4 regions of the Bacteroides sp. RTP21281st1_H5_RTP21281_210402 genome follow, and region 4 is predicted to be linked to each of the others. Evidence: riboswitches for the same ligand, from Rfam matches in the RefSeq annotation. Region 4 holds a riboswitch; each other region holds the start of a gene.
What was found. Region 4 has a riboswitch for cobalamin ahead of AB5443_RS05575 (DUF4465 domain-containing protein). Riboswitches for the same ligand answer to the same signal wherever they lie in the genome.

Region 1 (8,015 bases), on a different contig from region 4:
CTTTTTGCAGAGAGAAGTCATGCGTATACCAAGGTTCTACGTAATTGCGAGGAATGTTATTTACAGAACCGTTATAGCGTTCACCTACATAGATAAAACTGTAATTCAATGTCCAGGTATCATATTCCGCACCGGCAATCACCGAACCGCTATGCCAGGGTGTATAAGGAATCTGGTTGCTATATGAAGACAGTTTCTTACCGTTTATTTTCGTAAAGTCCTGTGCTTTCGTAAAAGAGTAGGTAAGATTCGTATGCAGTTTGACCGGTCCGGCATGTCCCGACACAGCAGCCGAAACATCTACACCTTTACTTTCCACTTTTCCCATATTCGTCATCATCCAACGAAAACTGCTACCGGTAGGAGCAGCTATAATTTTATCAGTAATTGCGGCATAATAAGCATCAGCTTGCACAGAAACCTGGTCAATCCATCCTGATTTGAACGCCTTCTGATAACTTCCTCCAATATTGAACTGATCTGTAAACTCCGGTTTTAATTGGCTAAATCCGATTTGCGCATAATAAAGGTCATTGAAAGTAGGCAAACGGAAAATTCGTTTATAAAACGCACGCAGGTTGAGGTCATGATTACCAAAAGGCTTATAGCCGATGATGAGTGCCGGAGAAAACTCCGACTTGTCCGGTGCTTTTACGTTATTCCTCACCTTCTCTATTACGAATGTCCCCAACACATCAGCTTGCAGTTTCCACTTTCCCAAATTCAAGGCCGTAGCAAATGCTGCCCAAGTGGTATATCGCTGTGGAAAAGTAAAAGGAGTCCCTACTCCACGCATTACAGCATTCAGTTTATTATATTGGAAATCAACAGAAAGGGAGATATCCCACACAGGAAGGATGCTATACATGTTCACCATAGATATATACCAGTCCTGCTGATAATAAGTATTGTCGAACTGCATCTTTTTAGTCACATTTTCCTGCAAAAACCGAACCGTATCCCTCGAAAGATAATGCGTGTAATCATAGGCAAACTTTCCGTTCAACTGTATTTTATACCCGGGAGTTATGTCTTTCACAAAGGTGGCTTGGGCAAAGAAGTTCTTATCTCCCTGCCTCTCCCCATTCTGCCATACATTCTTTACGATAGCTCCGGGCAGCCCCCGGTCCGAATTATAATAGTACAACTTGGCCTGCCAATAGCCGTTATGCACCGTCCCATATACACCCGCCTCCATACGATAAGCCTCTATGTCGCTATTCCAGCGGGTAGCAGTCGTGTCATAAGCCACTTCTCCTGTCTGGTTCAGACGTCTGTAACGGAACTTATACTGTCCGTCGGATTTCATATATTCTCCACTCAGACTAAGACTTAACTTATCATTCAGTTTTTGCTCCAAACGTATGGAAGGATTGATTAACTGAATACTCCCCGCCTTGTATCTCACCAGCAAGTTCGTTTTCTTCCCTCCCTCAAATCTGGATTTCCTTGTTTTCAGATACACCGCCGAAGCAGAAGCGAAGTCTTTTGCAGACTGGAAGATTTCACTTTTCTGCCCATTATACAAAGATAGTTCTTCCAAATCATCCAAAGAGAAACGCCCCAAGTCGACCACCCCGTTTTGTGCATTTCCTATCTGGATACCATCATAGAAAACTCCGACATGATGCGAACCCATATTACGCACGTCCACCGTTTTCAGTCCACCCATTCCACCATAATCCTTAATCTGCACACCGGAAAAATAACGTAACGCATCGGCTACATTATGTGTGTTCAACCGTTCCAACTGCAACCCATTGAGTCTTTGGGCGGGAATCACTTCTTTATATGGCTTTGCCGTAATCACAACCTCATTCAAGTGCTGCAAACTATCCAGCCGGCTTTGTGCCACCACCAATGAAGGAAGCCCCAGGCAACCTGCCACTACACATGCCATTTTCCAAACTACTTGTCTTATCATTCCGTCCGTTTATTTTTCGACAACAATAAACTTCCCGGGGAAAGGCCATCCAAAGATAGAAAAGGGCAGTCTGCTCCCATTCAACAGAGCATAGATCGGTATTCTGCACAAGCAGACACCACGCATGTCGCACGTCTTTACAACAGCTACTACAATGTGATTGAATTAAAAACTGCACTCTTCAAACTCTAATCCCGGAAAGTTTCAAGAATTCAACTTTGGCAGGTCTTCTGACTTACTCCATTTTCCTAACGCCCTTCCCATTCCTCCAAAGCGGAACAGTGGATTTGAGTATTGTAGGAAAACTTTTGGCGGAGCTTACAGCAGCGGGTCTGTTCAGGATTTACACCTGATTCCCTTTTCACCACTCTTTCCGTAGAATCGGAAAAGTGACACCAAAATTTCTGGGGACAAAGATACACAAATAGAAACAAATCAGAAGAAAAATCCAACTAAAATAAAAACAAACTAATAATTAAGTCCTATCTTTGCCATTCGAAAGGATCCACTATTATTTTTTTCTAATTAAAATTCTTATAAAAGTGAAATCTCCTATTTTGACTGTCGCGCTACTTTGCCTTCTCTTTTTGGCAAGCTGCATCACCCGTAATAAGACATCCATTGAAACATTCAATCAGGATGTATATATCCCTGAATATGCTTCGGGATTTAAGATTCTAGGCGCAGAAAATTCCGCCAGCACCCTTATACAGATAACGAATCCATGGCAAGGAGCAAAAGACGTCACAATGTCCTATTTCGTTTCACGCAACGGCGAGCAGGCGCCTGCCGGATTCAATGGGCCCGCCATTCCTGCCGGAGCGAAACAAATCATATGTATGTCCTCTTCTTATATTGCCATGCTCGATGAACTGGGAGAAATCAACAGGATTGCCGGAGTGTCAGGAATCGATTATATTGCAAACCCTTATATTCTCGCTCATAAAGATTCAATCAAGGACATAGGGCCGGAAATGAACTACGAGCTGCTGATAGGGCTAAAGCCTGATGTAGTATTATTATATGGTATAGGTGATGCCCAAACCGCTGTAACGGATAAACTAAAAGAACTCTCCATACCTTATCTATATATGGGAGAATACCTGGAAGAATCACCGCTCGGCAAAGCCGAATGGATGGTCGTCCTTTCGGAACTGACAGATAATCGGAAGAAAGGTATAGAAATATTCCGGGAAATCCCTGAACGCTATTACGCATTGAAAGCGCTTACCGACTCAGTCAAACAACGCCCTACTGTCATGTTCAATACTCCGTGGAACGACAGTTGGGTAATGCCTTCCACCCAAAGCTACATGGCACGGCTGATTGCCGACGCGGGGGCTGATTATATTTATAAAGAAAACAATTCAAACAGCTCCACTCCTATCGGACTGGAAACGGCTTACGGACTGATACAAAAAGCAGACTATTGGATTAATGTAGGTTCAGTAAACACATTAGATGAGCTGAAATCCGTCAATCCCAAATTCGCAGACGCAAAAGCAGTACATGAAAAGAGGGTCTATAATAACAACTTACGGTCGACGCCCGCAGGTGGTAATGATTACTGGGAATCGGCAGTGGTACGTCCTGACGTCGTACTGCGCGACCTGATTCATATCTTCCACCCGGAACTTGTATCCGATTCACTTTATTATTACAGACACCTGCAATGAAACAGCCCCGTAAACGTACCCCCCTTTTATTTATTGCATTAGGCATCGTTGCCGTGCTATTATTACTGGTAGACATGGCAACAGGGGATACCTATATTCCGGTTTCAAAGGTATGGGCGGTACTCACCGGCGGCGAATGTGACGAAATGACGCGTAATATCCTCCTATCCATTCGGTTCATACGGGTAGTAGTAGCGGCATTAATAGGCGTGGCACTCTCCGTAAGCGGACTACAAATGCAAACGGTTTTTCAGAATCCATTGGCAGACCCTTATCTACTGGGAGTCAGTTCCGGCGCAGGATTAGGGGTAGCTCTGTTTATACTGGGTGCTCCGCTACTTGGATGGTCAGATTTTCCGCTGCTTCAATCATTGGGTATTGTCGGCTCGGGATGGATAGGAACGGCTGTCATTTTATTGGGGGTAGCCATCATCAGCCGGAAAGTGAAAAATATTCTCGGTGTACTGATTATGGGAGTTATGATAGGTTATGTGGCAGGTGCCATTATCCAAATCCTGCAATATCTAAGTTCTGCCGAACAACTGAAAATGTTCACACTTTGGTCGATGGGTTCGCTCGGTCATATCACAGCTACACAACTGGGAATCATGATTCCCATGCTATGCATAGGTCTGCTGATTTCCGTAGCCTGCATCAAACCACTGAATCTGCTGCTACTCGGCGAGAACTACGCACGGACAATGGGAATGAACATCAAGCGTTCACGCACTTTTATCTTTATTTCTACCGCACTGCTGACAGGAACAGTCACTGCTTTCTGTGGTCCGGTAGGATTTATCGGTCTGGCAGTTCCGCACGTCACACGATTGCTGTTCAACAACGCCGACCACCGGATACTCGTTCCCGGTACTATGCTGACGGGGCTTATCAGTATGCTTATCTGTGACATCATCGCCAAGAAGTTCCTGCTCCCGGTCAACTGTATCACCGCCTTATTGGGGGTTCCGGTTATTTTATGGGTAATAGTTAAAAACTTGCGTATATTCAAATGATCGAGCTTAAAGAACTGACACTGGGATACGGACAGCGCACGCTGTTGAAAACGGTAAACGCCCGAATCGCAGGCGGGCAACTCGTTGCCTTGCTGGGACGTAACGGAACAGGAAAAAGTACCTTACTGCGTGCCATGATGGGACTGGAACATCCACAGTCGGGAGAAATCATCCTGCAAGGTAAGAAGATAGCTTCGCTGAAACCGGAAAAGCTTGCCCGCAGCATCAGCTTTGTAACGACGGACAAAGTACGCATCGCCAATCTCCGTTGTAAGGATGTAGTGGCTATGGGACGTGCCCCTTACACGAACTGGCTCGGTCAGCTACAACCGGAAGACGAGAAACGCGTGGATGATGCCATGCGACTGGTTGGAATGTCCGGCTATGCGGAAAAAACAATGGATAAGATGTCCGATGGTGAATGTCAACGAATCATGATTGCCCGTGCCCTTGCACAAGACACGCCCGTCATTCTGCTCGACGAACCGACTGCTTTTCTCGACCTCCCCAACCGTTACGAGCTCTGCCTGCTCCTGAAAAGACTGGCGCAGGAAGAAGGCAAATGTATCTTGTTCTCCACACACGACCTCGACATCGCCCTGTCACTCTGCAATTCCATCATGCTGATAGACAATCCGCATATGTACACCCTTCCCACCCCGGAAATGGTAGGCAGCGGACATATCGAAAGGTTGTTTCGGAATGAGTCGGTGACATTCGACGCGCAGGAGATGAGGGTGCGTATCAAATAAGTACAATTCCTTTTATCTATATTTGCACCTAAGTGTACAATCCAAATCGGAGTATTTAATGTCCAACAAATAATAAATGTACATTTTTGGACAAAAGGATACAGTTTAAATTTCTCTCCGGATAAACCAAAATAAACGTGATGGATAAAAATTACCAAATGGTAATTTTTATCTCCTTTCATACTTTTACCTTTGCAACCGTTTTCTAAGATTTTAAAGATTAAAGGTATGAAAGATAGTATTGATTTCAGCAGCATGGAGATTTCCACATTGTTCCGTAAGCTATTAATTCCTACGGTACTAGGAATGGTTTTCTCGGCTATATTCGTTATTACGGACGGTATATTTGTCGGAAAAGGGATTGGAAGTGATGCATTGGCAGCCGTTAACATCACGGCTCCGCTTTTTATGATTACCGCCGGCATCGGCCTGATGTTCGGAGTCGGTTCTTCGGTAGTCGCTTCCATTCATTTATCACAGGGAAAACGCAGAGTGGCAAGTATTAATATTACTCAAGCGCTTGTGTTTTCCACTCTTCTTATACTTATTATGTCCGCCTTGTGTTTTTATTATATAGAGCCATTGGCCAAATTATTAGGAAGTTCGGACAGATTATTGCCCTTGGCGGTTGAGTATATGGCATGGTATCTCCCTTTTCTTGTATTCTATGAGATATTAAATATAGGCATGTTCTGTATTCGCCTGGATGGTTCGCCCACTTATGCGATGATGTGCAATGCTATTGCGGCCATACTCAATATTATCCTAGACTATATATTCATTTTTGAATTTGGCTGGGGAATAATGGGAGCAGCGTTCGCTACCAGTTTGGGAACTGTCGTAGGCGGATTGATGACACTGATTTATCTCCTCAAATTCTCCCGTTCCCTTCATCTGTGCCGGATTAAGTTAAGTATCAAAAGTATGATGCTGACTCTTCGCAATGTCGGTTATATGATAAAGTTGGGAAGTTCCGCCTTTATCAGCGAAGCATCCATCGCCTGTATGATGTTTTTGGGAAATTATGTTTTCATCCATTATCTCGGTGAAGACGGAGTAGCTGCATTCAGTATTGCCTGCTACTTCTTCCCGATTATCTTCATGGTTTACAATGCCATTGCGCAATCCGCACAACCGATTATCAGCTATAATTTCGGAGCCGGACAGCCCGACCGTGTCAGGAAAGCCCTGCATCTCGCCATTCGGACGGCATTGATTTGTGGAATCAGCTTTTTCATTATCACCGTCCTATGCCGGCAGAATATCGTTTCGTTGTTTATCGACCGGAACTATGCGGCATTCGACATAGCCGTGAATGGTATCCCTTATTTTGGTATCGGATTTATATTCTTTGCTTTCAACATGATAGGAATCGGTTATTATCAAAGCGTCGAACGGGGGCAGAGAGCTATGATTATCACTCTCCTTCGAGGGGTGGTATTTATGCTGATCGGTTTTCTTGTGCTTCCTAAAATACTAGGAGTGCCGGGTATATGGCTAGCCGTACCGTTTGCAGAATTGTTAACAATGCTCTATATCATCGGAATTTATTTCAAAGATCGCTTAATCGTCCGCCGACGATGAGTATCTTTGCAACATGAAGGCATTCATTGAAAAACTTTGTAATAAGTATAAGGTGTCAGAAACGGATATACAGGCTTTATTGGACTGTATGGAAGAAGTACATTTCAAAAAGAAATCATTGATTGTACGCGAAGGAGCAAAGAATAGTAACCTTTATTTTATCATAGAAGGCATTTGGCGGGCATACTACCATAAAGACGGAGTGGATTCAACGATTTGGTTTGCGTCCGAGGGAGAAGCCGCTTTCTCCGTTTGGGGATATGTGGAAAATGGTTACTCATTAATAAATATTGAAGCGATGTGTGACAGCGTAGCTTATTGCATTTCCCGTACAGCCCTGAATCATTTGTTCGCTTCTTCCATCGGACTTGCTAACCTGGGAATTAGTCTTATGAATCACCAGATGCTCTTACAAGAAAATTGGCTTATCAGTTCGGGAAGCCCGCGAGCCAAAGAGCGTTATCTTACTCTTATCAAGGATACACCGGAATTACTGCAATATGTCCCACTGAAACATATCGCGTCTTACTTGTGGATAACGCCACAATCACTAAGCAGGATTCGGGCGGAAATAGCCAATACACATACGGAAGAATAGGGATTATTCATGTGAACACTTGGAAAGGATTTTGTCCAAACTTTCATCGACTACTCCCAGCATCTGAAGCTTGGATAACAAACGGTAATACGAAGTTTTTCCGACGCCTTCTATGCCTAATATACTTTTCCATCCCCCTAATGATACGATTTCAAACAGCTCCTTTACCGTCCGTATCTCATTGTTCTGCAACACATTTGCCAACCGGGTATCGGCAACTTTCCGGAGTGACAGATTAAGTATCTTTTCATCCTGCTCCAGATTTACCTTCTTCCTGTCCTCGGCCAAAGACAGGAAACGGGCATCCATGGAACGTTTCCGATAAGTAGCCAACATGTCCTTCCGTAGTTTCAAGCCTTTAAGATGAGAATTATAAATCTGTAATGCACGGTCGTAGGTGATTCGATGTCGGCAGGCAACTTTCGCTATGGGTTCTCCTATGGAAATGGAATAGAAAATATCACGACC
Region 2 (8,015 bases), on a different contig from region 4:
GAGCCAGTAAAGCGGGGGTTATCAACCTGACGAAATATATCGCCACCCAAATGGGAAAGAAAAATATCCGTTGCAATGCCGTAGCTCCGGGACTGGTTCTTACCCCCGCCGCCTTAAACAATCTGAACGAAGATGTCCGTAATATATTCCTCGGCCAATGTGCTACACCATATCTAGGAGAACCCGAAGATGTTGCTGCAACAATCGCGTTCCTGGCGTCGAATGACGCACGTTATATCACCGGCCAAACAATTGTCGTAGACGGTGGACTGACTGTCCATAACCCGACGGTGGAGTTATCATAATGAATAAGCATCTTATTCACTGCAAATAAGACGTTCATTCGCATGGATTATTTTCTCCGTTGCCTATTCAGTTTTCGTTCAACAACTGTTGAACGAAAACTGAATTGCAGGTCGAACAAATAATTTATGAAGCCTGATTTCTTAGACAATGCATTGCCACAAATTAATCATCGCATCTCAATTATTACGTCACATTACCGGGCGTATGACTCCACCCTACCACCGATAATTCATCGTTCTTTTCCTAATTCAGAGCAACCGCCTCAAAAAAACTCTTTTCCCTCTCCATGTTACCGATAGGAAACATATCTTTGTGACCAACCAGTAACAAGACTATAAAAATATGGAAAAAGAGATTACCAAAAACAGGCAGGCAACGGAACTTACCCTGATTAAAGCCGTCAATGACATCATCGAAGAAAGCGGTTTCGAGGGATTGGGCATCAATGCAATAGCCGCCAAAGCGAAAGTATCCAAAATGCTTATCTACCGCTATTTCAATTCATTGGATGGATTGATAGCAGCCTATATCCGGCAAAACGACTATTGGATTAACTTCAATGAAGAATTACCGGACAAGGAACATTTATCTGAGTTTATCAAGCAAATATTCAAAAGACAAATCATTCAACTACGAGAAAGTTATACTTTGAAACGGTTATATCGCTGGGAGCTCTCAACAGATAACAAATTCGTGAAAGAGCTACGCGACAAGCGGGAAGAAAAAGGACTTTGGCTGATAGAAGCCGTCAGCAAGCTTTCAAAGCATCCGCAAAAGGAAACTGCCGCCGTAGCTTCCATTATCACAGCGGCTATCAGCTATCTGGCACTACTCGAAGAAAACTGCCAAGTATATAACGGACTCAAGATACAACAAGAAACCGGTTGGGAACAACTGGAAGAAGGGATTAACTTATTAGTAGACCTTTGGCTACAAAAAACAACTTTAACGAAATGAATAAAATGACGATTATGGGATTATGGTTCCTCTCCCTATTGATTAATAGCGGATGCAACCGGGAATTAATAGAGTACAACACCGATGACCTCAAAATATCTATCGAAAAGGGTGAGGAATGGATGCATGACTTTCCGCTCTTCTTAGGTATCAATAAGAAGAATCCGCCACAAATTGCCATTTGGATGGAAGATACGGAAGGACATTATTTGTCCACTATTTATGTGACGCATAAAATAGCTACCCAATCCTGGCAAGCATCCGGCGGAAACCGCAGAAAAGAAGCCTTGCCGCATTGGTGTCACCAAAGAGGCGTTCAATATGAGGACGGGCTGTATCTTCCGACAAAAGAATCTCCATTCACCGACGGAATCAGCGGTGCAACCCCAAAAGGCAGTTTTGATGTACGGATAACGCCTGTTGGTAAAACAAAGAGGTTCATAGTCAAAGCAGAAATCAATCATTCTACGGATTTCAATGACGCATATCCGAAATCCGCCAAAGAAGGTGACGTCCATTATTCCGGCGGAAAAGAAGGAAGCGGGCAACCGGCCCTTGTCTATGCAGCAGAGGTAGATTTAACTTCCAATGAGAAAGTTTTTGCCGCCAAGTTAATCGGACATAGCAGTCCGGACGGAAGCAACGGAGATATAACAGAAGATACTTCTTCGCTCACAACTGCATTACATATTGTCAAAAGCATAACGATATATATCCGATAACAGGATTACATATATCATCAAAATTAAACTTTGCCATGCCACACTTGTGCTATCCCGTTGGCACAGTTGTGCCATGCCTATGTCACTGTTGTGACAGCACGTTGGCACTGTTGTGACAATGGGTTGGCACAAGCATGGCGTTTAGCGGTATCCGGACAGCATTATATTAATCTATCATTATACCATTATGAAAAAGTCTACATTCATCTTTATCCTATTATCCTTCATCGCAATATACGCTGACGGGCAGACAGTTCACAAGCATTTTTCTTATACTGCATCTATCGGAACAGGAGTCTCCATGAGCCAACCTTCCTGCACGCCTTTCATCGGACAAGTTATTGCCCATTATCACATCAACCAACGGTTTACTATCGGTGCAGGCAGCGGCTTGTCCGTCTATGAGAAAGTGCTTGTCCCGCTATATGCCAACGTACAGTTCTTCATCACCCAGCCCAGGAAGCTGACTCCTTATCTGGAATGTAATATCGGTGGCTCATTCGCTGCCGCCAAAGAAGCAAACGGCGGATTTTATCTCTCGCCTTCCATAGGAACACAACTAAAGCTTACGCAAAAACTGAAAATGAATTTTGCGTTAGGATATGAAATACAGAAGTTGGAACGGCTGAAGGAACATACGGATGAATATTTCCATACCAAGTTCAAGGAAAAATTATCTCATCATACTATCACTTTCAAAGTCGGACTAACTTATTAGAAAACATTAAAAGAAAGAAATATCAGCAATCAAGCGGTAGTTTTGTTCAACAAATACTAACTTTACAACGTTATCAATAATAAAGAACGAACGGCATGATTGTTAGAACGCTACTGGATACAGACCTCTATAAGTTTACCACATCGTACGCTTATATCAAACTATTTCCCTATGCAATGGGGAAGTTCAGCTTCCATGATAGAAATGAGACTGAATATACTGAAGAATTTCTGGAGACACTTAAATATGAAATTGATAAGCTAAGCCGATTGAGACTTACAGAAGAAGAACTGGAATATATGACACGGAATTGCCGGTTCCTTCCGAGAGTTTATTGGGAATGGCTGTCATCTTTCCGCTTTCATCCTGATAAAATCAAAATGTATTTGGATGAGGCGCATCATCTTCACATCGAAGTCAGTGATTTTCTCTATAAAGCTACCCTGTATGAAGTTCCTTTGCTTGCCATTGTATCCGAAATAAAGAACCAGTTCTTCGGCAATGTAGCCGATACGGACGAAATCTTATGCAAATTATCGGAGAAAGTGGAACTGTCCAATCAACATCAGTTACGTTTCTCGGAGTTCGGTACGCGGCGGAGATTCTCTGTCCATGTGCAGGAAACGGTTATCGGAAAATTAAAAGAAACGGCGAAGTATTGCACAGGCACTTCCAACTGCTATTTCGCAATGAAGTACGACATGAAAATGATGGGTACTCATCCGCACGAGTGGTTCATGTTTCATGGAGCGCAATTCGGATATAAACATGCCAATTATATGGCGCTCGAAAACTGGGTGAATGTCTATGACGGCGATTTGGGAATTGCCTTATCCGATACTTATACTTCCGGTATCTTCCTCAGCAATCTCAGCCGCAAACAGGCGAAACTGTTTGACGGTGTCCGCTGCGATTCCGGTAATGAGTTCGATTTTATTGATAGTTTGGTATCCCGTTACAAAGAACTGGGAATTGACGCGACCACCAAGACTATCGTTTTCAGCAATGCCCTCGATTTCATAAAAGCACTGGAGATTCAGGAATATTGCAAGAACAAAATCCGTTGTTCCTTCGGCATCGGGACAAATCTCACTAATGACACCGGATTCGAGCCTTCGAACATTGTCATGAAGCTGACACAATGCAAAATGAATGTCAATCAAGAATGGCGGGAATGTATCAAATTATCTGACGACGAAGGCAAACATACCGGTAGTCCGGAAGAAGTACAGGCATGTTTGCATGAATTGAGACTGAATTAGTTTATTTCCCTATTATCGCTTTATCAAAACGGCTATCCATACAAGCACTGATATCCGTTGTGACAAACTTGCCTTCATAAAACAGGCTGAATATCGTAGCCGGAGTAGGTGCAGCCTGTGCCTGTTCCATTGTCTCCAGTTTAATAATCGTCAAAGGCAGATTTCTTTTGGCGGCGGTTTCCTTCAAAGAACTCATCACATGAAATTCCGCAAACGGACAACGGTTGGAGAAATAAACAGTGATACCCTTTTTATCAGGGCATTCTCCTGTTCGTACAGATTCATTAAATGTCGGATTCGGAGCATCAACATTCAATTTCTTCACCAACAGACTAAATCCTGTCGGAAGCTGTTCACAAGCAACAAATCCTTGTCTCAACAGCCATTTGGTATCACTCATAAAATGAAACTTCTTTGTTCCTACGACTGTCACCAAACCGTCCTTGCCTTGCTGCAAGGCGTCATCTATCGCAGTTTGGAGCAGAGCTTTCGCATACCCTTTCCCTTTATACTGCCCGGCTACCCAAAAACAGTTTATCAACAGGTAATTGTCGGCCTTCACAGGAACCCACCCGTTTCCGGCCGGACCATATTCGATAAATACTTTCGCACGCTCATTCAAACGACGAAAAACATACCCGTTTTCAAATTGCTTCTTCAGCCACTCCTTTTTCAGGTTATAACTTTCCTGGCATTTCTTATCCGAGAAACCGCAGCAGATATGTTCTTTCTCTATGTTGTCTTTGGTAAGCGTGATAAAGTCGATGTTCATAGTATCAGTTTTTTATTAGTAGTTTTTTAATTAAATAATATCGGATATATATTATCCACAAAGATAAACATTCAAGTGTAGCAGTCATTATCCAATCCCGTAAAAATCAATATTATTTAGTAGAAAGTGAGGTACGGGCATAAAAAAAGGAGCAACGCCTTGCTCCAACCTTTGTTAACCTTAAATCTAATACTATGAAAAACACAGTGCAAAGATACGCACTTTCCGATTATCTGCAAATTATCCAAATAAAAAAGCATGTTTCATAACATGATTTAAAACTTTCTGAGGAATAGTCCCTCTTTTATTAATACTTTTTCAAGATTTGAATCCCTTTACGGCTCTTTCCAACCTTTCCAAAGTAAGTTCACCGGATTGCCGCCAAAGCTGTTGTCCTTTTCTGAAAAGAATAAAAGTAGGCGTTACTTCGATAGTGTAGAAATCAGTAAGGGCAGTTTCCTGGTCTATATCCACTTCCACCACTTCGAGCGTTCCTTCCATCAGTTTCTTAAATTCCTCAACGACAGGTTTCATACGCTGGCAATGAGGACACCACGTTGCGTAAAATTCCGCCATTACCCAATCGGCATTAGCCAGCTTCTCTTGATTCCGTTCCTCACGGGCTACTTTTTTCTCTTTCATAATTGATTACTGTTTTGATTAATAATTGCTACTTCAACAATACGAAAAGAGAGAAAGTTTAAAGGGTAAACAATAATACACACAGATTTAACTATTAAATCCACTTGCAGTTACCGTCTTTCGTTTCTAATATCCAGACAGCCGACTATTGCACATAAAAGCAACTTTCGTGCAAAAAGAGAACACTCTATTTAAAATTTATTTATCTTTGCCGCCGAAATGGTTCGGAATCCGTAGCCAACGGACGACGATTAATAGGGAATCGGGTGCAAATCCCGGACAGTCCCGCTGCTGTGAAGCTCAATTCAATGTCTTATAAATGAACTAATTTGACGCCACTGATGTTCTATCGGGAAGGCAAATAAGACAAGAGTCAGTCAGAAGACCTGCCACTTCACGTAAAACGTTCTTCCGCCTCGTGGATAAGGAGAAAGGACATCATTTGTTAAGCCCCAAATCAAGAAAATACTGTGTTTTCATCAGGTGGAGTATGTCCGCAAGGTGGGAAGACATAAAATAAGTATGTACTTAATTTAGAAAAGTATGATAAAAAGAATCTTAGTAGCCAATCGCGGTGAGATAGCCGTGAGGGTGATGCGCTCCTGCCGGGAGATGGAAATAACGAGTATCGCGATATTTTCCGAGGCAGACCGGACTGCAAAACATGTGCTCTACGCAGACGAAGCATATTGTGTAGGTCCCGCCGCATCTAAAGAGAGTTATCTGAATATAGAAAAAATCATCGAAGTGGCGAAAGCATGCCACGCAGATGCTATTCATCCGGGCTATGGTTTCCTGTCCGAGAACGCTACCTTCGCCAGACGCTGTCAGGAAGAAGGTATTATTTTTATCGGGCCTGACCCGGAAACAATGGAAGCCATGGGAGATAAAATTGCTGCCCGCATCAAGATGATTGAAGCCGGAGTGCCCGTTGTACCCGGCACGCAAGAAAACCTGAAAAGTGTGGAAGAAGCCGTGGAGCTTTGCAACAAAATCGGTTACCCGGTGATGCTGAAAGCCTCTATGGGTGGTGGTGGAAAGGGAATGCGCCTTATCCACAGTGCAGCAGAGGTGGAAGAAGCCTATACGACTGCCAAAAGCGAATCTCTTTCTTCTTTCGGTGATGATACGGTTTATCTGGAGAAGTTCGTAGAAGAACCTCATCACATCGAGTTTCAAATCCTGGGAGACAAGCACGGAAATGTTATTCATCTGTGCGAACGCGAATGTTCCGTCCAGCGTCGTAATCAAAAGATTGTAGAAGAAACGCCATCGGTATTCGTCACTCCCGAATTGCGGAAAGATATGGGAGAAAAAGCCGTGGCAGCCGCCAAAGCAGTGAACTATATCGGAGCGGGAACCATCGAATTTCTTGTTGACAAACACCGCAATTATTACTTCCTTGAAATGAATACCCGCCTGCAAGTAGAGCACCCGATTACGGAAGAAGTAGTAGGTGTAGACCTCGTGAAAGAGCAAATCAAGGTTGCCGACGGACAGATGCTTCAACTGAAACAAGAAGATATACAGCAACGCGGACACGCCATCGAATGTCGTATTTGCGCCGAAGATACCGAAATGAACTTCATGCCAAGTCCGGGAATCATCAAGCAGATTACAGAACCGAACGGTATCGGTGTGCGTATCGACAGCTACGTGTACGAAGGTTATGAAATACCTATCTACTATGACCCAATGATAGGCAAGCTGATTGTATGGGCAACCAACCGTGATTATGCCATCGAACGTATGCGCCGCGTACTCCACGAATACAAGCTCACCGGAGTGAAGAATAATATCAGTTACCTGCGCGCCATCATGGATACTCCCGATTTTGTGGAAGGGCATTACGACACCGGATTCATTGCCAAGAACGGCGAGTATCTGCAACATTGCATCATGCGCACCAGCGAGCGTTCTGAAAACATAGCCATGATTGCCGCCTATATGGACTACCTGATGAATCTTGAAGAGAACAAAGGTAATACGACTGACAACCGCCCTATCAGCAAATGGAAAGAGTTCGGACTGCATAAAGGCGTGTTGAGAATCTAATTTTAACAAAGAGAATTCAATTATGGAAATTCATATAGGAAATCGCGTGGCCGAAATAGAACTGGTCAGCAAAGAAGATAACAAAGTGGTGCTTACCATCGACGGAAAGCCTTTTGAAGCCGATGTTGTGATGGCAGAAAATGGAACCTGCAACATTCTTATGGACGGTCGCAGTACAAACGCACAGTTGATTCGCAAGGAGAACGGAAAGAGTTACAAGGTAAATACCCACTATAGCAGTTTCAATGTCGAAATCGTAGACAGCCAGGCGAAATACCTGCGTATGCGCAAGAAAGGCGAAGAAGAGCAGAACGACCGCATCACCTCTCCGATGCCGGGCAAAGTAGTGAAAATACCCGTAACAGCGGGACAAGAAATGAAAACCGGAGATACAGTCATCGTCATCGAAGCTATGAAGATGCAAAGTAACTACAAAGTGACTTCCGACTGCCGCATCAAAGAAATCCTGGTTCAGGAAGGTGACAGCATCACCGGCGACCAGACATTAATAACCCTTGAAACAATCGAATAAAAATGGAAGAAAAGAATAAAGCATATGCCACGTTCGAGGAACGTGACCG
Region 3 (8,015 bases), on a different contig from region 4:
CAATTTCAGAATCCGCTGATTACTACTCCCCCGAAACTCCAGATAAGGAGAAAAGAGCGACTGCTCGAAACGTCCGTCCACCAAAACATCAATGTATGGAAGAATGGCTTTCAACCGTGGTTCCGCCTGAATCTCCTCATACGTGTACCCGGTGTAGCACCACACATTCATCCCCGTCTCTTCTTTCACCCGCCTGGCAAGCGACAGAAATTCTTCGGGATGAAAGAAAGGATCCCCACCGGAGAAAGTCACCCCGTCCAACAACGGATTCGCTTTAATCTCCTTGATGATAGACGAAACCTTCTCTTCCGTCAACAGTTCCCCCGCTTTCGGATTCCAACTTTCCGGGTTGTGGCAACCGTGGCAGTGGTGAGCGCATCCGGCAAGATAAATAGAATACCGGATGCCTGCACCGTCCACTATTGTTTCAGGATAAGTTCCTAATAAATTCATTGGTTTACAGATGTTTCACACGGTCTTTTTCTTCCGCCCGTTTGGCAGAGTTCCATGAACTCAAGTCGCCCGTCAGATAACCCGTGATACGACGCATACGAAGAATACTTTCACTTTGGCAAACCGGGCATTTGTCGAAAATCACTCCTTTGTAACCGCAGTTGTGACAAGTGTCCACCGGGTGATTGATAGAACCGTAGCCGATTCCCTCGTCATGCATCACCTTCACAATTTTAGCGATGGCACGTACATTCTTCTGCGCTTCACCGTCCAGTTCCACATACGTGATGTGTCCGCCACGTGTGATGGCATGGAAAGGAGCTTCGCTCTTAATCTTCTCCACAATGCTGATCGGCTCTTTCACATCCACATGGAATGAGTTTACATAATAATCACGATCCGTCACTCCCGGAATCTTACCGTATTTCCGGCGATCCATCTTCGTGAAACGTCCTGAAAGCCCTTCCGCCGGAGTAGCCAATACAGAGTAATTCAGATTATATTTCTCCTTGTATTCGTCCACTACCTTATTCATCTCCATCACCGCTTCATACAGTGTGTCCCATGCCTTCCGGCTGTGTCCGTGTCCTTTTCCGTAAAGAGCCACCATCGCATTGTGTCCGCCGATAAATCCGATTCCCAGCGTACCGCTGCGCAATACATCGCCTACCTGCTCGTTCGGATTCAACTCTGCGCCACCTTTCCATACATTATTTCCCATCATGAATGGGAACTGACGAGCCAGTGCTGTGCGCTGATATTGATAACGCTCGTAAAGCTGGTCGGCCACCAAAGCAGACATCGTGTGTACAGACTCGATGAAAATCTCCTTCGCTTTCTGCTCGATAGCATCCGCATTGCGTTCGTCCTCTATCAGGTTTTCAGCCTTGATGCGGGCTTCGATAGCCAGTCTCGGCATATTCAGCGTAGTGAAAGAAAGATTACCACGTCCCAAAGAAGACTTTTCTCCCGCCACATTCTCAAATACACGTGTGCGGCAACCCATCGTAGCCAATTCGTAGATATAACGTTTCGGGTCGTCCGCTTTCCATTTCTCATTCGTGTTGAAAGGCGTGTCGAGGAACATGAAGTTCGGGAACAGCGCTTTCGCGGTAGTCTGACAAGCCTTCAGCAACAGGTCAAAGTTCGGAGCTTCGTAACTGTCTTTCATCGCATCCTCTATGTTCTCCGCTTTCATCGCTTTCTCAAAATCCTTTTCCGAGTAAGATACCCCGTCCTTTACCTTGAAAATCTGAATCGGGAATACAGGCACCTCGCCCCGTGTACCCAAGCCCTCAATCGTAGCTTTCAGCAATTCCTCAATCACCATACGGCCTTCCGCAGAAGTGTCCGTTCCGTAATTGATAGAGCTGAATACCACCTGATTACCGCCGCGTGAGTGCATCGTGTTCAGGTTGTGGATAAATCCTTCCATTGCCTGGTGCGTATCCTTGCGGGTTTGCTGGTATGCCTTCTCCGTGATGCGTGCCAGGTGTTCCTTGTCTATAATGATTTGCAGCGCTATCAATGCGATGCGTAATGTCTCGCGTTCTGCCTCAGTCGATTTGATAGACGGAAGATATTCCTTGATTAACGTGCGGATTGCCTTCTCGTCTGCCTGACTGCCATTCTCCATCGCTACATAGAAATTGATGAAAGAAGCCAGATGTCTGCGGAAAGACTTAGCCACCCCTTTCGCCATGAAGAAGTCGAAAGCGGGAATTGCCTGTCCCCCGTGTTGCTCGTTCTGATTAGTCTGGAAAATGATAGTAGCCAGTGTCGCATAGCTCTGAATACTTTGCGGGGTACGGATACTACCGTTCTTTGTGCGGAATCCACGTTCGAAAAGATCGTCCATGTCATACTGGATGCAAGTCGTTGTCTTGGTCGGATAATAATCCAGGTCGTGGATATGAATGTCGCCCAACTGGTGCGCTTCGGCAAAACGCTTCGGCAACAGATATTTATAAGTATAATCTTTGGTCACTTCAGATGCGAAAGTCATCATCTGTCCGGCAGGGGTGTGACTGCTCATGTTAGCGTTGCTCAGGTTGACGTCGTTCTTGTCAATGGCAACGATACCGTCCATCACGTGCTTCATCTGGGTTTTCTTGTCCCGCTCCGTATTCCGCCATTCGCGATAGATGATATACTTCTTCGCCACTTCCGGCCGCACCTTCATCAATGCCTTTTCCACTAAATCCTGAATCTCCTCTACGGTAATCGTAGGGTTGGCAAACTGACTGATTACATTCATCGTGATGTCAGCCACCAACTGCTGTTCATCCTGAATCCCCGTTGCATTGAATGCCTTGCTGATTGCATTCTTAATCTTACTGATAGAGAAATCTTCTCTTTTACCATCACGTTTGATGATACAAATTTCCGCGTAGTTCATAACTTTAACTCCCGAAAGTGATTAATAATATGGTTTATTTCGATTCCGGCAGGTCTTCTGACTTATCCCTCCCTCGCAGCGCCTTCCCACACCTACCGGTGCAGTGACATAGTGTGCGGATTCACAGAGAATTACAGCAGCGGGTACTGTCGCCGATTTGCACAGCGTTCCCTCATTGACTAAACCTCTTTTAGCTCCGAAAACGGATACAAAGATAGAAGATAATCCAATACCCCGGTTAGCTTTTAACATTAAATTTCGGGAAACTTTTCTTTCTCGCTGATACAGAAAGTTTTCCGTTTTGGAAAACTTTTAAGAAAATAATTCGGTTTGAAGTTTCTGATTCATTTATAAGTTGATTGCTAAAAAAACACAGAGATACTGGAACTCTGTATGTACCAGCCACAGTTTATGTGTATGTAATAATGAATTAAAAACTTTTTTGATATGAATAAATTAGAAGAACAAGTGAAGACTTCACCTATTTGCATGGCACGTATTCGTCTGTATAATTTGACGGATTTAGAACAGATGCTGGACAGTTTTTATGATTTTTATAATCATGAGGTTGATAAACCCTATTTAGTTCACGAGCAAAGGACTATTGTTCGTCTCGTAAAGCTTATAGCTTTCCAATTGCAAGACAAGACTATGCCAGTTGGAATTATAGAGAGTGTGAATGAACTGAAACGCGTTCATTTTAGATTCGTATTGCCGGAACAGAATCCTTTTAGCGTTGCTGCCCGCATTTCTTGTTTACAGCAGCTAGAGGATTATTTGGTACGATTCTTTGACTTGTTTGGATGTCGGTCAATAGGTGTCCCTTATTCTGTTGTCGAACAACTGATTCTTAAACGGATTAAAAAGTTGCTTGTTCACCAGCTTAGAGGTACGGATAAGTATCAAATGTTCAAGAAGAAATGTCCATCTTATGTTGAAAGGGTTACTCCGAAGGAAGAGATGCAGGAGCTTCAGGATCAGCAGAAAGATGAGAAGTTATTAAAGGCTGTCAGTGGGAGAATCACTAAAATCAATCCGCATTCGAAGAAGTACAGAGCTTTGAAAGAAGAACAGCTTCGGAAGATTCAGGAGATGGATTGAAATTTAGAAAAAGCGAACAGGCGAACGGAAAACACATTCGTTCGTCTGTTACTTTTTGCCTAATCTATGATTAGAGGATATTTCTAGTAAAATTACTGCAAGGCGTAGCAATAACGTAGATTACCAAGAAAAAAAGAGATTAGTCCACAATTTTATCCCATTGACCTGTTTTGTAGAATTCCAATGTTGCCTGTGCAGATATGCTTCTGAAAGGGTCGGATGATTTTGTGATATTTATTAAAACCTTTTCAGATAAGGTAGGGCATAACTTTAAACAAAATCCAGCTGCCCAAAGTCTGATGGCTTCGTCACTATTATTTAGAAAATTTTCAAACACCTCTTTTATACAATTTTGTTCTTTTGCTAAGTGGTATAAATTCAATATCTTTTTATGATATTGATTTGCTTTTTTTGAACAACCTTCATCTAACGCATTACTCTGTAGGTTTACATATTTCACAAAATATTCTTTTATCTCTTCTGTTGTCATGGTTTCCATCCAAATTTTTTTAATGTTTCTATTCCAAATTTATACTGTTGTTCGTATGTTAATGTTTTAACATAATTCCGCACTATCATGTTAGTGTTAGCCATTTTAGAACTATAATATCCTGATACTCGTTTTCTGATATTTTCACAGAAAACACATTGCCAATACTTGTTCTTATCTGTTTCATTTTTATACTATGTTATTTCGATAATTCATGGAAGAGGAAATGAAATATTATTAGCAATGATCTTTATAATACTATATGTAGAATTAAATTCAAATACATACATTTTGTAATCTTCGATATTATTTTTGAGTATAGATTTCCATTGATTCTTAAAATTAAGTAAATCAAGATCATCTTCAGAAGCTATGTAAACTCTATTAATGGTCTCAGAAGCCACGATACCAAAATTTAGTGATAAATTAGCCCAATAAACATCCTGAAATAGTAATTTTGATATACTGCCATTTCTCAATTTTATTGTAAATTCAATCACGTCATTTTTTCCGGGATTATTTCTATCGATTGTAATCCCTTTTATTTCCAAATCATGCCAATTGTAATCTTCAAATTTCATAATTACTAAATTTATTATAGTTCATACCAATGTCAATTATCAAACTTTGTATGATTATGTAAAGTTGGGCAATTTATATAAAACAACTAAATAATATAATGTTCAAAGAAATACCCTGATATTAATTAGTTATTTTATAATCAACTCATATCAGGGTAATATAATGAGATATATTAATAAAATCAATTATTCGAAGCCCGGATAGTAGAAATTATATTTACCAGTCTTTATTCGATCTATAATATCGTACGGTGTCATTACCATTCCAATTTCTGCTTCCCGATTTTTTCCACGTAGTTTGCCTACATATTTAAAATCATCATCTCCAATATGCCATACATACCATCTTTGTGAAATTTTAACCGGTTCTTCTCCCAGTTTTCTTCCGGAATCTCGAGAACCTCTGAATATAATATGTTTAATATCTCCTACATCCGGGATACTTCCAACTTTCTCCCACAATTGAAGTTTTGCTCCAGATAAAGTCACACAATGTGCATAGAACTCAACTTCCCCATTAACTATTTCAGATAATGGTGGTTGTTCATTGATTCCATATACTTTTTTGAATGCCCTGATAACATCACTGTTTAATTGAGTCAAATCAAAAGCTATCAATTGAAAGTACTTCTTTTCGTTTTCTGATATTTTCACAGAAAATACATTGCCAATGCTTGTCCGTATTCTTTTCATTTTTTTATACCAAATTGTTTCCAAAAATCAGGAGATATTGAATTTATTTTATTGTATAATTGTCCGCCATTTTTTCCCAAGCCATATTTATTGATGAAAGTTTGTTCCCAATATCTGGCTTGTTCTCTCGTTAATTTTGTGTATCCCTCTATTACGTCATATTTTAATGTTGATCTAATAGTCTTAGAGCTTAGATGTTCTGTAAAACGCACAATAGGATCACGTTCTGTTATACCTATATATCTAATTATATTATCAGCATCTACGCCTTGATAAACAACATTTGTTCCTTTCGCTTTGAATATTTTAGAAAAGATTTTCGCTCCAACTTTTCCGCTAATTTCTCCGACCGCAAACTCCGCCCCAGTCTCAATCCCCTGCTGCATCATATGCTCTCCTGCGGGATTGTAGGCTTTCTTCTCCACCATCAGGTTTTCGCCATACACCCAATTTATGAAAGAAGCAAAAGGATTGATTGTATTCTTATGATACAGATTACCGTCAATTTCTTCCAAAATCCGGTAACGTCCTACATCATCGGGAAGTTCAGTTCCTACATAGTCCCATCCTTCGCGAGTGGTCTCTCTGTTGACCGAATTTTCATCCCACAAATAGTAGTCAAAACGATCTTTAATCCAGTCTTTCCCGTCCGGGTCGCTTCTTCCTATAGGATTATTGTCGCAATAATTATACGGACTGGAAGCATAATACTTCTCGGCCATCGGATCAATAGAATGCCATCTTCCCAATGTCGCGTCATACATTCTCGCTCCGTAATCGTGCCAGTTCAACTTTTTGAAAGTATCCAGTTCCTTACCGTTATACTTGTAAGGTTGAACATTTGAAGATGACTCGAAAATCCCCCCAAAGGGATAGTAATGGTTTACTTCTTCAGCATCACCATTCTGACTGATGACCACGCGGTTGTTTCCCTGATTATCTTGAACAAAGTAATGATAAGTTGTATCCGAAAGCGAGATGTAGCCTTCTTCGGTCAGTAGTGTCGACAGAACACCATTTTCATAGATCGCATTGCCACAGTAGTCGGTTGTCAGAGTATCTCTATCACTGATATGAATTGCCCGAAGCTTCGAACCGTCTGCGGCATACAGATTGATGATTTCACCACCGACCTGAAATCCTACTCTGTCTGGCAAATTTAATGAATTATATCCAATTGCATTAATATTTCTGTTTAAATCTCTTTTTAAATTACCATTTTGATCATAAAAATATTCGAAGTCATCAGTTGCCAAATCTAAGAAGCTGAAACCACCGTCATAGACAGACTGAGAGTTGTAATCATCTACGGTCATCAATTGATTGCCGTAAAAAGTACAATATAGGTTGTCTATCAATCCGTATGTTCCTTGCGACGTCTTTCCGTAGCGCTTCAGCCTTAGGATATTGCCTTGTTTGTCATACTCGGGAATTTCTTCATTGAAACGGTCGGTATTCATTGATAGCTCCGTTCCTTCCCCGTAGATGGCACTCTTGAGCCGTGAAAGACCGTCATATGTGTACTTGTATCCCCGAAGAGTTGATTCCTTGTCCGACTGCCAGGTCATGCTGCTGATATTGCCATTGAAGCAAGGAGTATTTATACCATCCGTATAATATAAATGCTGTTTGAACTTAGGATGATTGATATCGGTCAGCCATCCTCGGAGATTATATGAATAGGTAGCGGAAGGGGATGGAGTGTCTGTTTTCTTTGTTACCAGGCGTTCTACGGCATCATATGCCTGTTCACACAACGTAATTGTTTTTCCGTTGAATGTATGCTCGGTTTTCAGTAGCTTTCCCCAGTCGTCATAGTGATAAGTATACTTCTCGGTCACAGGTCGTTGAGAAGTGTAGGCGGAGGTATGTATTGTTTCTACGGTTTGAGGCAGTCCGTTGAAAGTATACGTGGTACTCACAATATCGTGACCGCTGAGGTGGTTGGTGGACAATGTACATGAAATCCGTCCAAAATCGTCGTAGTGATATACTGTATATATCCGGTCACTGCTGTTGAATATGGAAGTACTACTTCCTGTCAGCCTGCCTTTGGCGTTCCATCGTCCGGCAGTCAACAGTGCGTCATCCGTAAACTCCGGAGTATGAAGAAAATCATAACTGTCATAATAATTAATGGTCATGACTTCTTCACGTGTGATGGGTAATGTAACATACTTGTAGCCTTCTCCTTTCACGTAAGTGGCTGTGGCATAAAAGTTATGGATATATTCACGAAGCTTTTCTGTCAATTCGTAATTAAGGTGGCAAATACCCGTCTCTGCTACTTCACCAAAAG
Region 4 (8,015 bases):
TTATTATTATTCGTTCCACAAATAACTTTTCCACTTCTCGCCGTCAATGGTCAGTTTGCCCATTTCCCAATCGTATTCCACTTCCGGTATATTGGTATAAGGGAAATTAACGGTATAGCCTATCTGTCCGTATGAGCAATGCAGAGGGGTAACACAAATCTCCCACCCGAAGTAAAGTTGTGGCGTGCAGTATTTTTGCCAGTTGAAACGACCTGCGGCAATATTGCCGCAAAGTCGTTTGAGTATGCCGGTTGTTGTCATTCCGCACCTCCTTTGCTTAGGATAGTAAGCTGTCCGGGACGGTCTGGAAACCAATAGGCATCACTGTCGATATATACGCATCTACCGCCATTCCACGGCTTTCTGAAAGCTAATACTTCTTTGGGGCCAAACACCACCCCATAGTCGTTTGTAAACGCCACCATATCGCCTACAGCCAAACCGCTGTCTGTTTCCATGACTTCGGACAACCGGCTGAAAAACTCCATGCCCTCGGCTTCACGCTCTTTCTTCCAGCGCAGAAATTCCTCTTTGTGGCTTCTCGATGAGCCAATGGGTGATAGCTCCGATGCCAAAACTTCAATCTCAGAAGAACCTGTTGCGACTAAAATAATACTGTCGCTATCCACTTTTTCGGGAGTTGAGATAATTCGACATTCTACATCGTTATCGGCAGTGTGCCGATAAAGGAGGTTGCCTTGCTTGATGAAATCGTACTTGTTCATTGTCTTTTGATTTAGTGATTTTTTTTATTTCCCTTTTCTTGAAGTCTTCTGACTTCGCCCAAAGAGGTTGTTTTCATGTGCGTTCCAAACGGGGGATACAAGAACGACGGACAAGGAACCTGCGATGAAATTTTATGAAATACCGTTATCTCCGATTACGGAAAGTTGTCGTCAAATTTTATTTCAGGTAGCGATAGCGGTACTTGAACCATGTTCGTCCACCGTACCTTTGCACACGAAAACAGATCTGCGGCGTATGTCGGGGCTGTGAAGGGATTATACCCTTAAAACAGGAATATACCGGCAGGGAAGCCGATGGCGGAAACTCGGCAGAGTATGTTATAAAAGTAATCGGGGAGCCTGTGCAAAAAAGAGAGCAACCACCCGCTTTTGAGGCGGGTGATTGCCAATGTTTCGGACAATCATCAGAAGTGATAATCAACAACTCCTCCGATGTAGAGTATCGTTCCCGGTTCAAGCCTACAAACAAACTCCATAAACGCAAAGGACTGTTCGGCAAAAGACTGGCAGCCGTCGCCATCCAAATAGAAATGATAGGCGACATCCAACGGATTTTCTACTGCCTGTTTGAGATAATAGGTCGAACCCCATTCCAACATATTATCTACCGTAAGAGCATCCGCTCTCTTTTTGATATTGGCGACATACTCCTCTTTCCATTGCTCTATTCCACCATTATAGCGCATGGTGTCATCGGATATAAGCTCGAACATTCCGTTGGGTAAGGCATGATTGACCAAATTGGCAATATCCTCTTTACGGTTTTCCTCGTCTATTTCTGAACAATAGTCATAGAAGCTCCCGTCTCCTTGCTGGAGTGTGTCCTCATTCAGATAGTTTTCTTTGTCTATCGGCTCCGTTGAAATTTGAAAAATCCTGCTGTGCATAATTGTAAATTTTAGATTGTCAAACATTTTCTTGTTTCCCTTTTCTTGAAGCTCTTCGGCTTCTCGTCGGGGAATGATTTTTATGCAGGACTGACAGCGGAAAAAGGACGGATAAGGCAAGTAAACAGTGTACGGGATGGAACGGAATACCCAACCGCCGAGTGCAAGGGCAAAACCCGGCTCGACCGGCTTTGTTCTGCAACGAGACGGGGGCTAAAAGCCCATCTTCGATTTGCGGAAGGCTGCCGTGAAGAATATCCGGGAACCGTTAGCGAAAGCGGTACTTGACGACCGGACGCACGCTGTACCTTTGCATAGAAAACCTCTCCGAAGAGAATTGCTGACGTGAGATGAGAAAAAGCCATAATTGAGAAATGTTATTATTCATAAAGGGGAAGGACTATTCATAGTTGTTTTCCTGTTACAATCCAAATAAAATTGGATCAAAGTTTTCGGTTAAATTTGTTTTTATCTTATTTACAGCGTATTGCATTTCTTGGTGAACTTCTCGGCCAAAGGTCAAGGCACGAGAGCCTCCGCCGGCCTTTGATCGAGCCGGTGCGGAGGCACATCGTGCTTAACACCTTTGGCTCTCTCGAAAGCCGAGATTTCAGAACCCGAAAAAATCCTTCGATAAACAGATTTTCCTTAGCGGTCAGCTCTCTGCCGCATATCCCTTATTAGTTTACAAAGGCCAGAGGAGCAGATTATTTTAAGCGGACGTTAACGCCGCAACAACTATGTAGTATTCTCTCTGGGAAAATCCGTTTACCGGAAGGGTTTCTCTATGACACGATACTATTGACATATTCGGTCTGATGTTTCAGCACAAAGAATAGACGGTTTACCAGTTTGCGGGCGACCTTTACGATAGCTTTGCTCTTGGGCATCCGTTTGCATTGTTCCGTATAGAACAGGTTCATCGCAGGGTCTTGACGTACCGCCACCCATGCCGCTTCTATCAGGTTACAGCGCATAACGGCGTGTTTTCGTATGGTAATATCCCCCGTCCCATCTTTCTCTCCGCTGGAGTGGCACATCGGGATCATTCCGATATAGGCAGCCAGTTGTTCGGCATTGCGGAAGCGGGTTATGTCGCATATCTCGGAGAGGAACGCCATTCCCGTAGCCTGCCCGAACCCCGGAACGCTCATAATCAACCGCAGCGGTTCGCGGAATCGATCCGTCTTGGCCAATGTCCGTAAAGCCCGTGTCATCTCCAGTTTCTGACGGCGTAACTCTTCCAGATGCCGGATATGAATGTCGAGGGCCTGACGGCCGCTCGGGGTGAGCGTCTCTATCTCCTTCAACCAGGCGAAAAAGCGCTTCGACCAGTTGGAAAACGGAGTGAGAAACTCCTGCGGAATCTCGATGCCTAAATACCGAAGTTGAGACTTGAGCCGATTCTTCTGACGGGTCGTGTCTTTGGTTATCGAGTTCTTCAATCTTATCAAGGAACGCATCTCCAACGATACGCTGTCCGGCGTATAAATGCCTTTCAGCTCGTTGGCTCTTAAACTCCGCGCCAGCTTACCGCTGTCCACGGTGTCGGTCTTACGCAGCTTTTCGCTGCTCTTGGTCGGCACGTCGGCCGGATTGACCACGATGTTGTCGATCCCTAAGGCCGTCAGACGCTCGTGTATCCAAAATCCGCAGAAGCCCGCTTCGTACACCGAGTGATACTCGGCGCCCGGATAACTCCGAGTTAAAAATCCGTACAACGCTTCTGGGCTCGGATGCTGGCTAAACTTCTTCAATACGGAGGTTTCGGACAAGACCGTAACCGACCAACTCTTCAAATGGACGTCGATTCCTACATAAATCTTTTGTCCTCTGAAACTAATTTTGTTTCTTTGCTCTCTCATGGCTATCGTCGTTTTAGTTAGTAAAGGTTTTGCAGCTTTAATCTAACCAAAATCTCGATAGCTTTTTCATTTATCCGCTATCATCGCGGCTTACCCTGATTGTAAACATAGGGATTATAAATGTTTAGTTGGCATGAAAATACAATTCGCACTATAAAATAATCTTTTCTTGAAATAAAAATTAGGGAAAAAGAAACGAGATTAAAAAATAACCATTAACTTTGCACCAGTCAAGTTTCCAATCGAAGCGTCGAATGGAATTAAAAGGGAATCCCGGTGAAAATCCGGAGCTGTACTCGCAGCTGTAAGTCCTATTAAAGTTTATCGCACTCTTTGCCACTGGTGAAAGCTGGGAAGGCGCGATAAGCGGGATGAGCCAGAAGACCTGCTTGATGAGATATGATTTAGTGACCACGGGATAATTGGCATTAGATTAAAATGAACAGAGGCTCGTCCAAAGACACCTAATATTCTTTTTGATAACCGATTTCTCATTCGTTGCAAATCTATCGCAAGGAAAACGAATGTGTAATTAAACTTTTTTGTTTAACTTTTAATAATTGAGTTATGAAAAAGAATCTTAAATTCTTGGCAATGGCTGTTGTAGCAATGGCCGCCGCAGTGTTCACAGGATGTTCGTCCGATGATGACTTCCTTGCTCCGTATGAGGAGAGTGCGATTCAAACCCGCGCGATAAGTTCTACCAATGCGCTTATCAATTTTGATAACGTACCTTCCAGCGTAATGGCTTCTGACCAGTATGGAAACAATCTCTATTCTGCCACGGCCAACGGCAAGCAGGTAACGACCGGCTACATCACTCAAATCGGGCAAACCGGTACGTACATTCAGTTCCCGATTAACTATTTGGAACAAGAATGGGTAAGCGGACAGCCTTGGGAATATGAGTTTTGGAATGGTGGTTTTGCCATCTCTAATTTCCATAATCTGACACAGGGTGATTATGAGAATCAATGTAGCGTTTATGATAAGAATGGCGGTCATAGCGGTAAAAATTTTGCCGTTGCTTTCGGTTATAGCGATTCATACAATGATGCGGGAGCAACCTATGACAAGTGCGCCAAGATTTACTTGACCAATGCAACCGGATATAAAGTCGAAATTCCAAAGAAGCCAGTTAAGGGTACACCGAAATATGGCAAATTCAACAGTGTATGGGTCTGCAATACAACTTATACCTACTTGGTCATGAAGGATGGCAACTCGTTTACACAAGGCTCTTTGTCGGCACAAAAAGGATGGTTTAAGGTGGTATTTGTTGCGTTGGATGCGACGGGTAAACCTACAGGTAAGGAAGTAGAATACTATTTGGCAAACTTCGATTCCAGTAAGGATGCAGAATCAGGCTTGGCCAATCAAATCCGTACTGGTTGGAGCCAAGTGGACTTAAGCGGTTTAGGTGACAGCGTATGTACTGTAGCTATCAATTTTAAAGGAAGCGATTCAAGCGCATACGGATTGAACACTCCTGCTTACGTTGCCATAGACGATATTGATGTAACCGTAAACGAATAACATGAATTTGGGGCAAATGCTTTTTAACGACAAATGCTAAGTATTTGCCCCTTTTTATTATATCCCAATGGAGATTGAAATTAAATACTTTCTTCAAGGGAATTTCAGCGTTAAAATTATAAATATAATGAAGAAGTATTTGCTTTTATTCTCCTTGACGATATTTCTATTTGCATGCAACAAAGACGAAGAAATATCGCAGGACGTGACCGTGCCTCCTGTCATTGAATTGGACAGCGAAGACGGAATCTATGTTGTAAAGATAGGAAAAGAGGTCGTTATTGAGCCGACCTATCAGAATGTCGATTACGCCGTTTATTCATGGAAATGCAACGGTCGTATCATTTCCGATGAGCCTCAATTGAAATACATTTTCAACGAATGCGGTTCGTATTACGTTACCCTGCGTGTGGATACGAGGGATGCCAGCACAGAGGAAGAAATTCGTGTGGATGTCAATGAATTGGCTCCGCCCGTCATTTCATTGGTAACCCCCTCTATAGGGCTTAAAGTTGTCGCAGGACGTGAATATATCCTTACTCCCGACATTCAAAATGCAGAAGGAGCTACTTATTTGTGGACTCTTAACGGGAACGAAGTCGGAACTGAAAATACTTATACATTCAAGCAAGATGAGTTGGGAACTTATGAACTGACTTTAACTGTAGCGAATGAAGACGGACAATCAGAGAAGACAGTTTCTATTGAGGTTGTCGATAAACTTCCAATTGAAATCGTAGTTCCGTCATCTTTATATTTCACCGAGGATAATACCAAATACGTAGAATTAGGACGTACTTTGTTTGTCCGCCCCTTTGTATCAATAAGTGCCGAGCCTTCTTATCAATGGATTTTGGACGGGCAACCGATTGAGGGAGCCAATTCCTTGGTTTACGGTTTCAAACCCTCTAAAACCGGAGAACACACGCTTACTTTTACCGTGAAATACGATAATCAAATAACAAAAGCAACCCTCACTCGTAATATTGCTGTTTCCGGTGTCGATGAAGTCAGTGTCAATATTCCGGTGAAATGTTGTGAAGCGGCCGGAAAAAGACCTTTTGCTGCCGGAAATTCCATTTACAGCAATAAAGTATATGAATTTGTTCCGGCTCCGGGACAATTCGTAAACGAAACGAATACAGCAGGTTTCAATGGGGAAAGCACGCACGAAGCAGCCTGTGCTTACGCACAAAAACGTCTTGATAATGAACAATATGTTTCTCTTGGAGGTTGGGGAGGATATATCGTAGTAGGATTCGACCACAGTATCGAAAACAAAGGCGGTTATGATTTTTCCATCAAAGGAAATGCCTTTGATTCGTCAAATGAACCGGGCATTGTATGGGTAATGCAAGATGTCAATGGAGACGGCTTGCCCAACGATGAATGGTATGAACTGAAGGGTTCTGAATATGGAAAACCCGAAACCATTCAGGACTATGCCGTAACTTATTTCCGTCCCGGTCCCAACATGGATACTCAATGGCAGGACAACAAGGGAAATAAAGGAGCGATTGACCGTCTCGGCAACTATCACCCGCAAGAGTTTTATTATCCTTTGTGGATTGAAGCGGATTCCTATACGTTATACGGCACATGCCTGAAAGCACGTACCGAACAAAGCCCGTCGACAGGCATGTGGTCCAATAATCCGTTCGGATGGGGATATGCCGATAATATTGGTGATGATATGCCCAATAAAGACAATCCTAACGCGGGAGCACTTGGAAACTATTTTAAGATTTCCGATGCAGTCAATATCGACGGTACACCTGCAAACCTTTCCCATATCGACTTTATCAAGGTGCAGACCGGAGTCAATGTAAAAGCCGGATGGTTAGGGGAAAATTCCACGGAAGTTTTCAAGTTCTGTGATGAAAACAACAATAACGACAAATAAAATTCATTATGAACAAAATATATCATTTCATCCTATTCTGTTTCGCTACGCTCTGCCTTGCTGCATGTAGTGATGACGACCCTGAAGTAAGCGGAATAGACGGCAAGGATCACTTCATCTCCGAGTTTGCTCTAACTGTAGATGGCATTACCTATCAAGCCATGATAGTCGGGGACAAGATTACAGTTGAGATACCTTATAATACCAGTCTGAAAGGGGCTACCGTAGAGTATGCCCTTTGCGAGGGAGCCTCTATTAACCCGAATCCATCAACCATAGAGGATTGGGAAAATGAATGGAAATTCGTAGTCACCTCCAGAATGCAGGAGAGCAAAGTATATTCCTATACTTATCAATATGCAGACATCGAACAGAGCGGCAGCGTGGTACTTGCCACGCAATCCGAGGTGGATAATTTTGCCAAGACAGGAATAAACAAAATCGAAGGCAGCCTGACCATCGGAACGGCAGACGGAGAAGAAATCACCAATCTGGACGGACTTGCCAACCTGAAACAAATCAGTAACTCTCTTGTTATCAATCCGTCTTACAAAGGAGCGGATTTGACGGGGTTGGATAATCTGGAACAACTCGGAAGTTTCAAATTAGGATCGACAACTTCTACCAGTAAAAACATAACGCTCAAAACGGTTAATCTGCCCTCTTTGCTTGGAGTGACCGGCGATTTTGTCGTTAACAGTTCTGTCATTGAAAAAATATCCATACCCAAAGTCGAGTTCATTGGTGAGGATATGTATATAACCTCCGATGCTTTGCTTGATTTGGATGCAAATGCCGTTGAATCTGTCGGAGCTTCCTTAATTGTCAAAGGTTCGGTAGCACAAAAAGAATCAGCGACAACCGAAGCCATTGTTTTCTCAGCGCTCAAACGGGTCGGGAATGAACTTACAGTCCAATATTTTCCCAAACTGCAAGGAATTTATCTACCGGCATTGGAAAGTGTGGCCGGTACTGCCTCATTCTCCGATATGTCCTCCATCGGAAGTCTTGCAATGACCGAATTACATTCGGTTGGAGGACTGACTATAAAAAATTGCAAAGAGATTTCCATTGTTGA

Region 1: it holds a riboswitch for cobalamin, as region 4 does, so the genes downstream of both, AB5443_RS04935 (TonB-dependent receptor) here and AB5443_RS05575 (DUF4465 domain-containing protein) in region 4, are expected to answer to the same signal.
Region 2: it holds a riboswitch for cobalamin, as region 4 does, so the genes downstream of both, accC (acetyl-CoA carboxylase biotin carboxylase subunit) here and AB5443_RS05575 (DUF4465 domain-containing protein) in region 4, are expected to answer to the same signal.
Region 3: it holds a riboswitch for cobalamin, as region 4 does, so the genes downstream of both, AB5443_RS04480 (anaerobic ribonucleoside triphosphate reductase) here and AB5443_RS05575 (DUF4465 domain-containing protein) in region 4, are expected to answer to the same signal.

What each region holds. Positions count from the first base shown of each region.
Region 1 covers NZ_JBCOWR010000002.1:335,976-343,990, forward strand. The annotation lists gene AB5443_RS04935 (TonB-dependent receptor) at 1-1,924, opposite strand, end outside; cobalamin riboswitch at 2,127-2,339, opposite strand; gene AB5443_RS04940 (ABC transporter substrate-binding protein) at 2,467-3,600, shown strand; gene AB5443_RS04945 (iron ABC transporter permease) at 3,597-4,613, shown strand; gene AB5443_RS04950 (ABC transporter ATP-binding protein) at 4,610-5,365, shown strand; gene AB5443_RS04955 (MATE family efflux transporter) at 5,594-6,949, shown strand; gene AB5443_RS04960 (Crp/Fnr family transcriptional regulator) at 6,963-7,547, shown strand; gene AB5443_RS04965 (hypothetical protein) at 7,551-8,015, opposite strand, start outside.
Region 2 covers NZ_JBCOWR010000002.1:124,775-132,789, forward strand. The annotation lists gene AB5443_RS04130 (SDR family NAD(P)-dependent oxidoreductase) at 1-305, shown strand, start outside; gene AB5443_RS04135 (TetR/AcrR family transcriptional regulator) at 649-1,263, shown strand; gene AB5443_RS04140 (hypothetical protein) at 1,260-1,985, shown strand; gene AB5443_RS04145 (hypothetical protein) at 2,173-2,703, shown strand; gene pncB (nicotinate phosphoribosyltransferase) at 2,799-3,965, shown strand; gene AB5443_RS04155 (N-acetyltransferase) at 3,967-4,737, opposite strand; gene AB5443_RS04160 (co-chaperone YbbN) at 5,056-5,379, opposite strand; cobalamin riboswitch at 5,583-5,788, shown strand; gene accC (acetyl-CoA carboxylase biotin carboxylase subunit) at 5,923-7,434, shown strand; gene AB5443_RS04170 (acetyl-CoA carboxylase biotin carboxyl carrier protein subunit) at 7,457-7,966, shown strand; gene AB5443_RS04175 (acyl-CoA carboxylase subunit beta) at 7,969-8,015, shown strand, end outside.
Region 3 covers NZ_JBCOWR010000002.1:220,141-228,155, reverse strand. The annotation lists gene nrdG (anaerobic ribonucleoside-triphosphate reductase activating protein) at 1-453, opposite strand, end outside; gene AB5443_RS04480 (anaerobic ribonucleoside triphosphate reductase) at 458-2,851, opposite strand; cobalamin riboswitch at 2,881-3,067, opposite strand; gene AB5443_RS04475 (hypothetical protein) at 3,299-3,952, shown strand; gene AB5443_RS04470 (hypothetical protein) at 4,092-4,451, opposite strand; gene AB5443_RS04465 (hypothetical protein) at 4,655-5,023, opposite strand; gene AB5443_RS04460 (hypothetical protein) at 5,210-5,716, opposite strand; gene AB5443_RS04455 (RHS repeat domain-containing protein) at 5,713-8,015, opposite strand, start outside.
Region 4 covers NZ_JBCOWR010000003.1:9,565-17,579, reverse strand. The annotation lists gene AB5443_RS05595 (hypothetical protein) at 7-261, opposite strand; gene AB5443_RS05590 (hypothetical protein) at 258-725, opposite strand; gene AB5443_RS05585 (hypothetical protein) at 1,151-1,633, opposite strand; gene AB5443_RS05580 (IS110 family transposase) at 2,419-3,498, opposite strand; cobalamin riboswitch at 3,714-3,906, shown strand; gene AB5443_RS05575 (DUF4465 domain-containing protein) at 4,066-5,034, shown strand; gene AB5443_RS05570 (PKD-like domain-containing protein) at 5,162-6,937, shown strand; gene AB5443_RS05565 (DUF4971 domain-containing protein) at 6,946-8,015, shown strand, end outside.